Regions from separate parts of the Janthinobacterium sp. GW821-FHT03C10 genome, predicted to be linked through region 1. Evidence: predicted binding sites of a transcription regulator. Region 1 holds the regulator's gene; each other region holds the start of a gene.
The links. Region 1 encodes sigma-54, which starts transcription at its own class of promoters, with help from an activator protein. Its sites were predicted from a motif close to TGGCANGNAANCTGCTTT; they were not measured.
Positions count from the first base shown of each region.

Region 2: the regulator sigma-54 is predicted to act here: its motif matches at 2,128-2,145, upstream of urtA (urea ABC transporter substrate-binding protein).
Region 3: the regulator sigma-54 is predicted to act here: its motif matches at 2,057-2,074, upstream of AC07VH_RS08070 (urease accessory protein UreD).
Region 4: the regulator sigma-54 is predicted to act here: its motif matches at 2,115-2,132, upstream of adh (aldehyde dehydrogenase).

Region 1 is NZ_JBWKUN010000009.1:196,004-199,550, reverse strand. It holds gene lptB (LPS export ABC transporter ATP-binding protein) at 1-715, shown strand, start outside; gene AC07VH_RS25905 (RNA polymerase factor sigma-54) at 720-2,198, shown strand; gene hpf (ribosome hibernation-promoting factor, HPF/YfiA family) at 2,268-2,627, shown strand; gene AC07VH_RS25895 (enoyl-CoA hydratase/isomerase family protein) at 2,764-3,547, shown strand, end outside.
Region 2 is NZ_JBWKUN010000002.1:195,780-199,326, reverse strand. It holds gene AC07VH_RS08690 (DUF2760 domain-containing protein) at 1-319, opposite strand, end outside; gene AC07VH_RS08685 (transglutaminase-like domain-containing protein) at 593-1,192, shown strand; gene AC07VH_RS08680 (DUF4349 domain-containing protein) at 1,209-1,997, shown strand; gene urtA (urea ABC transporter substrate-binding protein) at 2,197-3,450, shown strand.
Region 3 is NZ_JBWKUN010000002.1:58,386-61,932, reverse strand. It holds gene AC07VH_RS08075 (EAL domain-containing response regulator) at 1-1,974, shown strand, start outside; gene AC07VH_RS08070 (urease accessory protein UreD) at 2,129-2,971, shown strand; gene AC07VH_RS08065 (urease subunit gamma) at 2,997-3,299, shown strand; gene AC07VH_RS08060 (urease subunit beta) at 3,323-3,547, shown strand, end outside.
Region 4 is NZ_JBWKUN010000014.1:8,799-12,345, forward strand. It holds gene AC07VH_RS29025 (PQQ-dependent methanol/ethanol family dehydrogenase) at 1-11, opposite strand, end outside; gene AC07VH_RS29030 (DUF779 domain-containing protein) at 63-452, opposite strand; gene adh (aldehyde dehydrogenase) at 509-2,029, opposite strand; gene AC07VH_RS29040 (beta-propeller fold lactonase family protein) at 2,283-3,239, opposite strand; gene AC07VH_RS29045 (TonB-dependent receptor family protein) at 3,444-3,547, shown strand, end outside.

The DNA of each region.
Region 1 (3,547 bases):
GCTGCAGAAAACCTATGGCAAGCGGCAAGTCGTGCATGACGTGTCGCTGCAAGTCGAATGCGGCGAAGTGGTGGGGCTGCTGGGTCCGAACGGCGCCGGCAAGACCACGTCGTTCTACATGATCGTCGGCCTGGTGCCGTCCGATGGCGGCAGCATCGATATCAGCGGCGTGGACATTTCCAGCCTGCCCATCCACCGCCGCGCGCAGATGGGCCTGTCGTACCTGCCGCAGGAAGCGTCCGTGTTCCGCAAGCTGACGGTGGAAGACAATATCCGTGCCGTGCTGGAAATCCAGACCGTCGAAGGCCGCCCCCTGAAGAAGGCCGAGATCGAGGAACGGCTGGATAAACTGCTGGCCGACCTGCAGATTGAAAAGCTGCGCGAGAACCAGGCCCTGTCCCTGTCGGGCGGCGAGCGCCGCCGCGTGGAAATCGCCCGCGCGCTGGCCACCGATCCCCGTTTCGTGCTGCTCGACGAGCCCTTCGCCGGCGTCGATCCGATCGCCGTCATCGAGATCCAGCGCATCGTGCGCTTCTTGAAGGAGCGCAATATCGGCGTGCTGATCACCGATCATAATGTGCGCGAGACGCTGGGTATTTGCGACCGTGCCTACATCATCAACCAGGGCTCGGTGCTGGCGTCGGGACGCCCCGACGACATCATCGCCAACGAGTCGGTACGCCGGGTCTATCTGGGCGAACACTTCCGCATGTGAGCCAATGAAACAATCATTGCAGCTGCGCACTTCGCAGCATCTGGCACTGACGCCGCAGTTGCAGCAATCGATACGCCTGTTGCAATTGTCTACCCTGGAATTGCACCAGGAACTCGAGCAGCTGCTGACGGACAATCCCTTGCTCGAGCGCCTCGACGATCCGCTCGACCGTTCGCTGCGCCTGCTGTCCGACGGGGCCTTGAGTTCCACGGCCGCGCCGGCCGAAGCGCCGCCCCAGCCGCCAGGCCAGGAGGCGCCCGCAGCGCCGGCCGAAGCGGAAACGTTTGACGGCGAGGGGGGCGACGGTGCGGCCGCCGCGGATGGCGGCGACAGCGACTGGAGCGAGGCGAGCCGGGGCAAGGCGCCCGACGACGAAGATTCCCGTCCGCAATTGGAGGCCCACCACTGCACCCTGCGCGAGCACCTGATGGAGCAGATGCGCGTGACGGTGCTCGAGTTGCGCGACCGCGCGCTGGTCGAGCTGATCATCGACGCGCTCGACGACAATGGCTATCTGGAAGAGTCGCTCGACGACATCCTGGCGCGCCTGCCGGAAGAGCTGGAAATCGACGCCGACGAGATGCGCACGGCCTTGTCGCTGCTGCAAAGTTTCGATCCGCCGGGCGTGGGCGCGCGCAATGCGTCCGAATGCCTGGCGCTGCAGATCAAGCGCTTGCCGCACGTCGCCATGGTGACGCGGCGCATGGCCCTCGTCATCGTGGAAAAGCACCTGGCCTGGTTTGCCCAGCGCGATTTCAACAAGCTGAAGAAAGCCCTCGATTGCGACGAGGAAGACTTGCGCGAGGCGCAGACGGTGATTCGCCAGTGCAATCCGCACCCGGGCGCCGTGTTCGCCTCGGATGTGTCCGACTATGTGGTGCCCGACGTCGTCGTCAAGCGCGCGCGCAATGGCTGGCAAGTCACCCTGAACAACGACGTCATGCCGCGCCTGCGCGTCAACGCCATGTACGCCAACCTGCTCAAGCAGGGCAAGGGCGAGGGCGCCATGGGCGCACAGTTGCAGGAAGCCAAGTGGCTGATCAAGAATATGCGCCAGCGCTTCGACACGATCCTGCGCGTGGCGCAGGCGATAGTAGAAAGGCAAAAGAACTTTTTCTCGCATGGGGCCGTTGCCATGCGCCCCCTTGTGCTCCGTGAAATAGCTGATACACTGGGTTTACACGAGAGTACTATCTCGCGGGTAACAACTCAAAAGTACATGCTGACCCCGCACGGCATGTTCGAGTTGAAATATTTCTTTGGTAGCCACGTCGCCACCGAAGCGGGGGGCGAAGCGTCATCGACGGCGATACGGGCATTGATCGTGCAACTGACAGGAGCAGAAGACCCTAAAAATCCTTTATCCGACAGTAAGATTGCGGACATGCTGGGGGAACAAGGCATGGTGATTGCGCGACGTACTGTTGCCAAATACCGGGAAGCATTGAAAATTCCGCCAGTGAGCCTGCGTAAGTGTTTGTAAGTTTTTTTCGGTTCCTCTGCGGGCCGGATAGGATGGACCGCACGAACCCGATCATCTTTAGGAGTGTGTATGAATCTCACCATCAGCGGACATCATCTCGAAGTGACACCAGCCATCCGTGAATACGTACAAACGAAGCTGGAGCGCGTGAAACGTCATTTCGATCAAGTCATCGATATCGCCGTGATTCTGACCGTGGATAACCTCAAAGAGAAAGAAAAACGTCAAAAGGCCGAAGTCAACCTGCGTCTGAGTGGCAAAACCGTCTATGTGGAAAGCCTGGCGCAAGACCTGTATGCCGCGATCGATGCCCTGATCGACAAGCTCGATAGGCAAGTGATGAAATACAAAACCAAAGTGCAAGGGCACGGTAAAGAGGCGATCAAGCATCTGCCAGACAACTCGGAAGAAGAATTCGCCGCCGCCTAAGCGGCCTGCGACTTTCAACCGGTTGTGATCAACTAAGGGCGCACATTGCGCCCTTTTTTGCGCCCGTCCCTGTCGAACGCAATGTTCCCCGCGCAGGCGCTAGAATGTTGGCACTTTCACTTCTTTCCATCCTGCCATGAGCGACTTCGTCCAGACTTCCATCCGCCACCGCACGGGGCACATCGTGCTCGACCGCCCGAAAGCCTTGAATTCCCTGTCGCTGGAGATGGTGCGCGCCCTGAACGCGGCCTTGCTGGCCTGGCGCGACGACCCGCAGGTGGATGCCGTCGTGATCCGCTCCAGCAGCGAGAAAGCCCTGTGCGCCGGCGGCGACATCCGTTTCTTTTACGATGCGGGCCTGGCCACGCCGCAAGGCGGCAGCGCCCAGCTGGAAGATTTCTTTACGGAAGAATATGCTTTAAATCATCTGATTCACTTCTACCCGAAACCGTATATCGCCGTGATGGACGGCGTGGTGATGGGCGGCGGCATGGGCGTGGCGCAAGCCGGGCCCGGCAACCGCCTGCGCATCGTCACGGGCCGCACGCGCATGGCCATGCCGGAAGTCAATATCGGCCTGTTCCCCGACGTGGGCGGCAGTTACTTTCTTTCCCGCCTGGCGGGCCGGCTGGGCCTGTACCTGGGCTTGACGGGCTTGACGATCAACGCGGCCGACGCCCTGTACACGGGCCTGGCCGATGTGTATCTGCCCGAGGCGCAGATGGGGGCGTTGCTGGCCCTGTTCGAGTCGACGCCGGGCGAGGCCTTGCCGGTCGCCATCAAGGCGCTGGCGGCGCCCTTCCAGGCCGAGGCGGGCACTTCCCCCCTGGCCGCGGCGCGCGCGGCGCTGGACCGCCATTTCAGCGCGGGTTCGGTGGCCGCCATCATGGCCTCGCTGGCGCAGGACGACAGCGCGTTTG
Region 2 (3,547 bases), on a different contig from region 1:
CCGCGCCGATGTCGGCATCGGCATGGCTGCCCAGATTTTCCTGGGTGAAGTCGATCAGGCGCGCTTCGCGCTGCAGCAGGGCCAGCAGTTGCAGGGCCGCGTCCGGCGTCGCCTCTTTTAATATGACGGGGGCGGCGGCTGGCGTCGGCACGGGAGCGGGCGCCGGAGCAGGGGGCACGGGCGCCACAGGGGCGGCCTCGGGCAGGGACAGCTTTTCCACGCGGGCCGCATAGGCGGCGTCCGACAGGGTGCTGAAGAAGGCGCCGAAGGCCAGCGGGACGCGGCGCCAGAACGATGGGTGGGACGATGGTGTGCTCATAGGAACTCGTTTCTCTGATCTGTAGGGGGGCGTCGGCGGCGCGCCGGATGGCGGGGCCGCTTCGCAGGGTGGTGCATGCGCCGGCCCGTCGTGCATGTCGGGCCGGCTGGCGTTTGCCCGCATGATACCAGCTACGGGGCCGGCGCCAAAGTCGCCGCCCCCGTTCCCGCCTGCCTGCGGCGTGCATTTTCTTTGTTCCTGCGCAAGGAAACGCTCGATTTCGGCTGTCTTCGACTAGAATCGCACATTATCTTTTTGCCAGACATTGATGCCATGGTTTCCGACTTTTCCTCATATCTGGCCAGCAGCACGTATATCGACAGCGAGCATCCGGCTGTGCGCGCCAAGGCGGCCGAGCTGGCGGCAGGCGCCGTGGGCGACGCCGCCATCGCGGCCCGCTGCTTTGCCTTCGTGCGCGACGAGATCGCCCACAGCTGGGATTACCAGCGCAACCCCGTCACTTGCCGCGCGTCCGATGTGTTGCAGCATGGCACGGGCTATTGCTATGCGAAGAGCCATCTGCTGGCCGCGCTGCTGCGCGCCAACGGCATCCCCGCCGGCCTGTGCTATCAGCGTCTGGCCGTGGGCGAGGCGGGGCCGCCGTTCTGCCTGCATGGCTTGAACGCCGTCTACCTGCAGGAATTCGGCTGGTACCGCATCGATGCGCGCGGCAACAAGCCTGGCGTCGACGCCGCCTTCACGCCGCCGCGGGAACAGCTGGCCTTTCCCGTGCTGGCGCCGGAAGAGCGCGATCTGCCGGAAATCTGGGCGGCACCGCTGCCGCAGGTGATCGCCTCGCTGACCGGCCATGCGACCGTGCAGGATGTGGCCGCGCACTTGCCCGATATCGAATTGTTGCCGCTGCAAACATAATCTCAAGAAAGAAATCATGAAAAAAGTGTATCTTGGCCTGCTTGGCCTGATGTTGTTGGCCGGTTGCGGCAGCAAGGGCGAGAGCGGTGGGCAATCGAGCGCCGCGCGTCTCGACGGCAAGGAAAAGGGCAGCGAGTTTCTTGCCTATGAACACAATGTCAGCGTCGATACGAGCGAGGCGCAAGTGCCGCTCCTGTATGAAAAAGTCGTGGCCGCCTGCAAGGCTGACACGGACAATGGTTGTCTGCTGCTCGATTCCAGCATCAACGGCGGACGCTACGTGCACGCACGCATCAGCGTGCGCGCCAAGCCGGCCGGCATCAAAAAGCTCGTCGCGCTGGTCGCGGCCGAAGGCGACGTCACCAGCCAGGGCACCAAGGTGGAAGACCTGGGCCGTCCCGTGCTCGACAGCAAGAAACGCCTGGAAATGCTCAAGCAGTACCAGGCGCAGCTGCAAGACCTGGAAAAGCGCTCGGGCACGAATGTCGATGCGCTGATCAAGGTGAGCAAGGAACTGGCCACCGTGCAGGTGGAGCTGGAGCAGGCGACGGCGGCCAATGCACTGTTGATGCAGCGCATCGACACGGACTTGCTGAACGTGGCCATCAGCGCCGACGGCAAGCAATCGTTCTGGCGCCCCGTCAAGCGCGCGCTGGGCAATTTCACGGAAAACCTGTCGGAAGGCGTGGCCAACGCCATCACGGCCATGGCTTACATCCTGCCGTGGCTGGTGGCGTTCGTGCTGCTGTTCCCGCTGGGACGCAAGGGCTGGCGCCGTCTTCGTGGAGCGCCGCGCAAGGATTGATGCGCAAGCATTAAAGCCTCCGGCGCACCGTTTTACGGCAATTTGAAACCTGGCTGCACAGTCCTTGTGCGGCCAGGTTTTTTTTCGTGCGGCGAGAGCCGCGTGCACCATGGCGGATACCTGTTGGCGCTGGCATGCATTCTGCTTTAACAACATGGCAGACCCAGCTCGACCCCACGAACCCATCACAGGAGTCCCCATGTCACGACGCATCATCCTGAAAGCGGCCGCCGCCGGCGCATTCGCCCTGGCCACGTCCACCTGCATGCAGGCAGCCCTGGCCGCCGATACGATCAAGGTAGGCATCTTGCACTCCCTGTCGGGCACCATGGCCATCTCCGAAACGTCGCTGAAGGACGTGGCGCTGATGACGATCGCCGAGATCAATGCCAAGGGCGGCGTGCTGGGTAAGAAGCTGGAAGCCGTCGTCGTCGATCCCGCGTCGAACTGGCCCCTGTTCGCGGAAAAAGCGCGCCAGCTGGTGGCGCAGGATAAAGTGGCCGTGGTGTTCGGCTGCTGGACATCCGTCTCGCGCAAGTCGGTTTTACCGGTGTTCAAGGAGCTCAACAGCCTGCTGTTTTACCCCGTGCAATACGAGGGCGAGGAGCTGGAAAAGAATGTGTTTTATACGGGCGCCGCGCCCAACCAGCAGGCGATCCCCGCCGTGGAATACCTGATTAGCACAGATGGCGGCGGGGCCAAGCGCTTCGTGCTGCTGGGCACGGATTACGTGTATCCGCGCACCACCAACAAGATTTTGCGGGCCTTCCTGAAAAGCAAGGGAGTCAAGGATAGCGATATCAGCGAGGTCTACACGCCGTTCGGCCACGCCGACTATCAAACCATCGTCGCCAACATCAAGAAATTTTCCACGGGCGGCAAGACGGCCGTCATTTCCACCATCAATGGCGATTCGAACGTGCCGTTCTACAAGGAGCTGGGCAATGCGGGCCTGAAAGCCACGGACGTGCCCGTCGTCGCGTTTTCCGTGGGCGAGGAAGAGCTGCGCGGCATCGATACCAAGCCCTTGCTCGGTCATCTGGCGGCGTGGAATTATTTTGAATCCGTCAAGAATCCGGTAAATACCGCCTTCATCAAGCAGTGGAAGGCGTATGCCGTGGCGCACAAGCTGCCGAACGCCGGTTCGGTGGTGACGAACGACCCCATGGAAGCGACCTATGTCGGCATCCATATGTGGGCGCAAGCCGTGGAAAAGGCGAAATCGACGGACACGGACAAGGTGATCGCCGCCATGGCGGGCCAGAGCGTCAAGGCGCCATCGGGCTTCACCCTGACCATGGATGCAACGAACCACCACTTGCACAAGCCCGTGATGATCGGCGAGATCAAGGCCGATGGGCAATTCAATGTCGTGTGGAAAACCAAGGAACCGATACGCGCACAGCCGTGGAGCCCGTATATCAAGGGCAATGAGGGCAAGCAGAAGTTGTAAAAAGCTTGCGCGTCGATTCGTCGCCGCAACCCCAGGCAGAGAGCTGGGGTCAGACCCGGCGGGTCTGACCCCTGTCCTTGTCTTTGGGGGAAGGATA
Region 3 (3,547 bases), on a different contig from region 1:
ATTCCATCGCTGAGCCAGGTGCCGGTGATCTTCCTGTCGGCGCAATACGATACGGACGACAAGGTGCGCGGCTTTGCGCTGGGTGCCGTCGATTTCATCGCCAAGCCCTTCCAGGCCGAGGAAATCCTGGCCCGCACCGATGCCCACGTGCGTCTGGCGCGGGCGCAGCTGCAGCTGGCGCAGGAGCGCGCCAACCTGGAGCGGCGCGTGGCCGAGCGCACGGCCGAACTGGAGCAGGTGGCCAGCACCCTGGCGCGCGAAGTGCAGATCCGCCGCGCCAACGAAGAATTGCTGCGCCTGTCGGGCCAGGTCTTCGAAGCGACCCAGGACGCCATCCTGATCACCGATCCGGCCGGCATCATCGTCACCGCCAATCCCGCCTTTACCCGCATCACCGGCTATGCGGCACAGGAAGTGGTGGGCACGGACATCATGCGCCTGCATGCCGAATACACGGGCGAAGCGGTGCTGCTGGCCCTGCGCCAGGGCTTGCGCAGCAGCGGCTGCTGGTCGGGCGAGGTGCAGACGCGGCGCAAGAGCGGCGACACCTATCCCTGTTTGCTCAGCGCCTCCACCGTGCACGGCCCGGACGGCGCCGTCGTCAACTACATCGGCGTCTTCCTCGACATCAGCGAGCGCAAGGCCGAGCAGCATCTGATCGATTTCCTCTCCTACCACGACGCGTTGACGGGTTTGCCGAACCGCGTGCTGCTGCGCGAGCGTTTCGAACAGGCGCGCGCGAACGCCCTGCGCGACGGCCAGCAGGTGGTGCTGATGTGCCTTGACCTGGACCGCTTCAAGAACATCAACGATTCGCACGGCCAGGCTGTGGGCGACAAGGCCTTGCAGGTGGTGGCGCGTTTCCTGTCCGGCTGCGTGCGCGAGGGCGACACGGTGGTGCGCCAGGGCGGCGACGAATTCCAGATCCTGCTGCAGGACGATGCCCTGCTGGGCCGCACGCTGGCGCTGGCGCAAACCATCCTGGCCGGCCTGCGCGAAGAACTCAGCGTCGACGGCGAGCGCCTGGCGCTGACCACCAGCATCGGCATCGCCATGTGCCCGGCCGACGGCGACAGCCTCGACGACGTGCTGCGCCATGCCGACACGGCCCTGGTGCGCGCCAAGGAAATGGGGCGCGACCATTACGCCTTCTTCACGGAGCGCATGGGCAGCGATATCCGCGCCCGCCTGGCCATGCAGCAGCAGCTGCGCGGCGCCATCGGCCGCGATGAATTCGAAGTGCATTACCAGCCGCAGATGTGCTTGCGCACGGGCGCCATGCTGGGCGCGGAAGCGTTGTTGCGCTGGAATAACCCTGTGCTGGGCAAGGTGCCGCCCGGCCTGTTCATCGCGCTGGCCGAGGAGTATGGTTCCATCACGGCCATCGGCGAGTGGGTGCTCGAAAGCGTCTGCGCGCAGATCCGCGTGTGGCACGATGCGGGCCTGGGCAGCATCAAGGTGGCCGTCAACCTGTCCGGCAAGCAGTTCGCGCAGGACCGCACGGTGCCTTTCGTCGAGGCGGCCCTGCGCAAGTACGGCATCGCGCCCGCCTGCCTCGGCATCGAGATCACGGAAAGCACGGTGATGGGCGACCCGGACAAGGCCGTGGCGGCCCTGACGCGCCTGAAGGACATCGGCGTGGGCATTTCGCTCGACGACTTCGGCACCGGCTATTCCAGCCTCGGCTACCTGAAGCGCTTCCCCATCGACGTGCTGAAGATCGACAAATCCTTCGTCGACGACGTCACCACCAGCAGCAGCGACGCGGCCATCGCCCGCTCCGTCATCTCGCTGGCGCACAACCTCGACATGCGCGTCATCGCCGAGGGCGTGGAGACGCGCGAGCAGGTCGACTTTTTGACGGAACACGGCTGCGATGAAATGCAGGGCTATTATTTCAGCCGTCCCCTGGGCGCCGCATCGTTTACGGCCTTGCTGCGCGAACGGCGCACCCTGGCCATGGCCCAGGCCTAAGCGCCGCGGTGCGGCCGATGCACCATGCCGGTGCGTCCGCTGCAGCGCGGTGCGTGATTCTCACTTTTCCTTCCCCTGACGCTGGCACATATCCTGCTTAGGTAATCGCTTATTTACGCGATTGCCCCGCATGCCAGACAGCAGCCATCCAGTCATGCCTACACCAGCCAGCGCGCACGGCGCCTGGCAGGCGCACCTGCGCCTGGGCTTTGCGCTGCACGATGGCGTCAGCCGCCTCGTCGAGCGCACGCACAGCGGCCCCCTGCGCGTGCAAAAGCCCCTGTACCCGGAAGGCGATGGCGTCTGCCACGCCATCATCATCCATCCGCCCGGCGGCGTGGTGGGTGGCGACCAGCTGGCCGTCGACGTCACGGCGGGCGAGGGCGCGCACGCCTTGCTCACGTCGCCGGGCGCCGCCAAATGGTACCGCGCGAATGGCCACGTCTCGGGCCAGCACATCGTGCTGCGCGCGGGCCGCGGCGCCGCTATCGAGTGGCTGCCGCAGGAAAGCATTTTCTTCGACCAGGCCTGCGTGCGCCTGCGCCATGAAGTGGAGCTGGCGCCGGACGCCGGCTACATCGGCTGCGACATCGTCTGCCTGGGCCGCAGCGCCGCGGGGGAAATGTTCAACACGGGCAGCATCAGCCAGCAGGTGCGGATCCGCCGCGGCGGCAAGCTGCTGTGGTGGGAGCAGGGCGTGCTGGCCGCCCGCGGCGCGCTGATGGCCAGCCCCCTCGGCCTGGGCGGACACACGGTATGCGCCACCCTGATCGCCGTCGGCACGCCCGTTTCTTCCGCCGTACTGGCGGCCGTGCGCGGGATCGCCGTGCCGGAAGGCGCCGCATTTGGCGCCACGCAGATGAAATCGCTGGTGGCGGTGCGCCTGCTGTGTGGCGACAGCGAGGCGGCGCGCCGCATCATGCTGGCCGCCTGGCAGTTGCTGCGCCCCGCCATGCTGGGGCGCGACGCCGTCGTGCCTCGCATCTGGAACACTTGAACAGGAAAGAAGCACAAGGAAAACCATGGACCTGACTCCCCGCGAAAAAGACAAGCTGCTCATTTTTACGGCCGCGCTGCTGGCCGAACGGCGCCTGGCGCGCGGCTTGAAGCTCAATTACCCGGAAGCGGTGGCCCTGATCAGCGCCGCCATCATGGAAGGGGCGCGCGACGGCAAGTCGGTGGCGCAGCTGATGTCGGACGGCACGAAGATACTTTCGCGCGCGGACGTCATGGACGGCATCGCCGAGATGATCCCCGACATCCAGGTGGAAGCGACTTTCCCCGATGGCAGCAAGCTGGTGACCGTGCACCACCCGATACCGTAGTTTTTTTTGCGAAGGAGCCCCTCATGACCCCAGGCGAATACCAGTTGGAAGAAGGCGAAATCAGCTTGAACGCGGGGCGCGCCACGGCCACCGTGGTGGTGGCCAACCGCGGCGACCGGCCCATCCAGGTCGGCTCGCACTTCCACTTTTTTGAAGTCAACCCGGCGCTGGCCTTCGAGCGCTGGCGCGCCTACGGCATGCGCCTGAACATCACGGCCGGCACGGCCGTGCGCTTCGAGCCGGGCCAG
Region 4 (3,547 bases), on a different contig from region 1:
AGTATCCCCATGATTTTTTTCTGCACAATCATCTCCCTCTGTTTTATTAGTATGTGTGTGTATCAAGTCTTGCGGTATTCATGCGGCTGGGCATGCAACAAGGCGCACTCTTCATCGGTGAACAGGCGTGAGCGCGTCAAGAAGCGCTTGCCCGTACCGTTGTCGAGTGAAAACATGCCGCCATTGCCATCGACCACATCGATAATCAACTGGGTATGCTCCCAGTACTCGAATTGCTCGAGTCCCATGTAGAACGGTGTGCCATTCAAATTGCCGAGATAAATGTCGGTGTCGCTGACATCGAACTCGCCCAGCGCATAGCACATGGGCGCACTGCCGTCGCAGCAGCCGCCGGACTGGAAAAACATCAGCGGGCCGTGACGCTGGCGCAACTTGTCCATCATTTCCAGCGCCGCATCGGTGGCGACCACCCTGGCAATTGCTGCACTCATGGCATCCCTTTCTGCGCGCCGCGCCTGGTTGAACAGGCGCGGCGCCTGTTGCCGGTTTAGAAGAAGCCCAGCGCTTTCGGGCTATAGCTCACCAGCAAGTTCTTCGTTTGCTGGTAGTGGTCGAGCATCATCTTGTGGTTTTCGCGGCCGATGCCCGATTGCTTGTAGCCGCCGAACGCGGCGTGGGCCGGGTACAGGTGGTAGCAATTGGTCCACACGCGGCCCGCCTGGATGGCGCGTCCCATGCGGAAGGCGCGCGAACCGTCGCGCGTCCACAGGCCGGCGCCCAGGCCGTACAGGGTGTCGTTGGCAATCGCCAGCGCGTCGGCCTCGTCCTTGAAGGTGGTCACGGAGACGACCGGTCCGAAAATTTCTTCCTGGAAGATGCGCATCTTGTTGTTGCCCTTGAACACGGTCGGACGCACGTAGTAGCCGCCTTCCAGGTCGCCCGCCTGCGTGTTGCGCTCGCCGCCGGCCAGCACTTCGGCGCCTTCCTGGCGGCCGATGTCGAGGTAGGACAGGATTTTTTCCAGCTGCTCCTGCGACGCCTGCGCACCGATCATGGTGGACGAGTCGAGCGGATTGCCCTGCTTGATGGCGGCCACGCGCGTCAAGGCCCGTTCGATGAATTTCTCGTAGATCGATTCCTGGATCAGCACGCGCGATGGGCAGGTGCACACTTCGCCTTGATTCAGCGCAAACATCGCAAAGCCTTCCAGGCACTTGTCGAAATACTCGTCGTCCGCATCCATCACGTCTTCAAAGAAGATGTTCGGCGATTTGCCGCCCAGCTCCAGGGTGACGGGAATCAGGTTTTGCGCCGCGTAGCCCATGATCAGGCGGCCCGTGCCCGTTTCGCCCGTGAAGGCGATCTTGGCGATGCGCTTGCTCGACGCCAGCGGCTTGCCCGCTTCCAGGCCGAAACCGTTGATGATGTTCAGCACGCCCGGTGGCAGCAAGTCGCCGATCAGCTCGATCAACACCATGATGGAAGCGGGGGTTTGCTCGGCCGGTTTCAGGACGACGCAATTGCCGGCGGCCAGGGCTGGCGCTAGTTTCCAGACAGCCATCAGGATCGGGAAATTCCACGGAATGATCTGGCCCACGACGCCCAGCGGCTCATGGTAGTGATAGGCATAGGTTTCCGCGTCGATTTGCGCGACGGAACCTTCCTGCGCGCGGATGCAGCCGGCGAAGTAGCGGAAATGGTCGATGGCCAGCGGAATGTCGGCATTCATCGTTTCACGGATCGGCTTGCCGTTGTCGATGGTTTCCGCCGTGGCGATCAGGCTCAGGTTCTGTTCGATGCGGTCGGCGATGCGGTTCAGGATATTGGCGCGCTCGGCAGGTGAAGTCTTGCCCCAGGCCTCCTTGGCGGCATGCGCGGCATCCAGCGCCAGCTCGACGTCTTCCGTCGTGGAACGGGCGATTTCGCAAAACGGCAAGCCGGTGATCGGCGTAATGTTGGGAAAGTATTCACCTTTTACTGGTGCAACGAATTTGCCGCCGATGTAATTGTCATAGCGTTGTTTGAAGGGATTGGCTACGCCCAGTTTGCTGATGTCTGCGAGATTCATGTCGTCCTCTATCGGGTTAATTAGAATGGAGTTACTTAATTAAAATCAAACGTCCTGGTACAGATGGGGTGAGTACACGCAGTCTTCCGCAAATGCCGTGCCAGCTCGCCATCCCCCTACCCAACTTAGCGGGTTTTACCTCTGTTGCAAGGGCCTGGTGGCGATATCGGCGGGTTCAATTGCTGCCGTAGCACGCCATCGCCGCTGCACAATGGAACAGGTGTACCAGACTGGAACACCTGTTCCTGTATCGCTACCGAATCACCACGCCCCATGGCAATTCGCCCACGGCGATATCGGCCACCTTGCGCGCGCTGGCCGTATCGATGACGGAAATGCTGTTCGAACGGCCGTTGGCCACGTACAGCTTGGCCCCGTCGGGCGTGATGGCCATGTTCCACGGGCGCTTGCCAACGGGAATGGTGGCCGTCACCTGCTTGCTGGCCGTATCGATCACCATCACCGTGCCGTCCGTGCCGTTCGAGACATACACTTGCCTGCCGCCGGGATGGACCACGATGCCGTTGGCATTCTTGCCGGCTGGAATGGTGGCAATCGCCTGGCGCGCCGCCATGTCGATCACATACACGGCATTGACCAGTTCGCACGCCACGTAGGCGCGGCCGGAATCGGGGCTGAAGCCGATGCCGCGCGGACGCAAGCCCACGGCGATGGACGCCACCTGGCGGCGTTGCGCCACGTCGATGACATCGACTTGCTCGGCCTCTTCCGCGCTGACCAGCAGCCAGCGCCCATCGGGGCTGAACACGGCATGTTCCGGATTGCGTCCCTGCACCTTGATGTCGGCGAGCAAGACGCCAGTGTGGCCATCGAGCAAGGCCACGCTATTGTTTTCCTCGACGGCCACGGCCACGTAATGACCGTCCCGGGAAGCGCTGACGCCTTCGGGCGACTTGCCCAGCGTGACTGTGCGCATGGCCGTGCCGGTCGCGTTATCGATCAGCAGCAAGGCGCTGCTGGCCGCGTCCGTGACAAACAATTGCTGTCCGGTGGGATCGGCGGCGATGCCGCGCGGACGCTTGCCTGCGGCGATCTGGCGCACCACCTGGTCGGTCGCCGTGTCGATCACGCTCAAGGTGCCCGATTTTTCATTGGGAACATAAGCAAAGGGAGCGGCCTGGAGGGCCGTGCTGAAGAGCGCAGGCAGCAGCCAGCACATCTGGCGCAAGCGCGGGAAGAAGTTGGGCATAATCACCTTTTCAATGGCAAAACACAGGAAAAGCGCGCGGTAGCGGCGCATCTGATAATTGCTGCATGCAAACGCCGTGCCACTGACACGCGTATAATTTCCGCCCACCAATGGAGACATGGCAGGCATATTGCTTGATACAACTAGGCAGACCTGTGCCGCGCACGCGCTCAAGCAGGCTTTTATTCACATTGGAGAATCCGCATGCAGCATCGTTTCCGCCTGAACACCATCGCCAGCCTGTTTGTCGCCGGCAGCGCCACCCTCGCCCCCCACGTCTTTGCAGCCGAGCCCGCTGACTTGGCCGC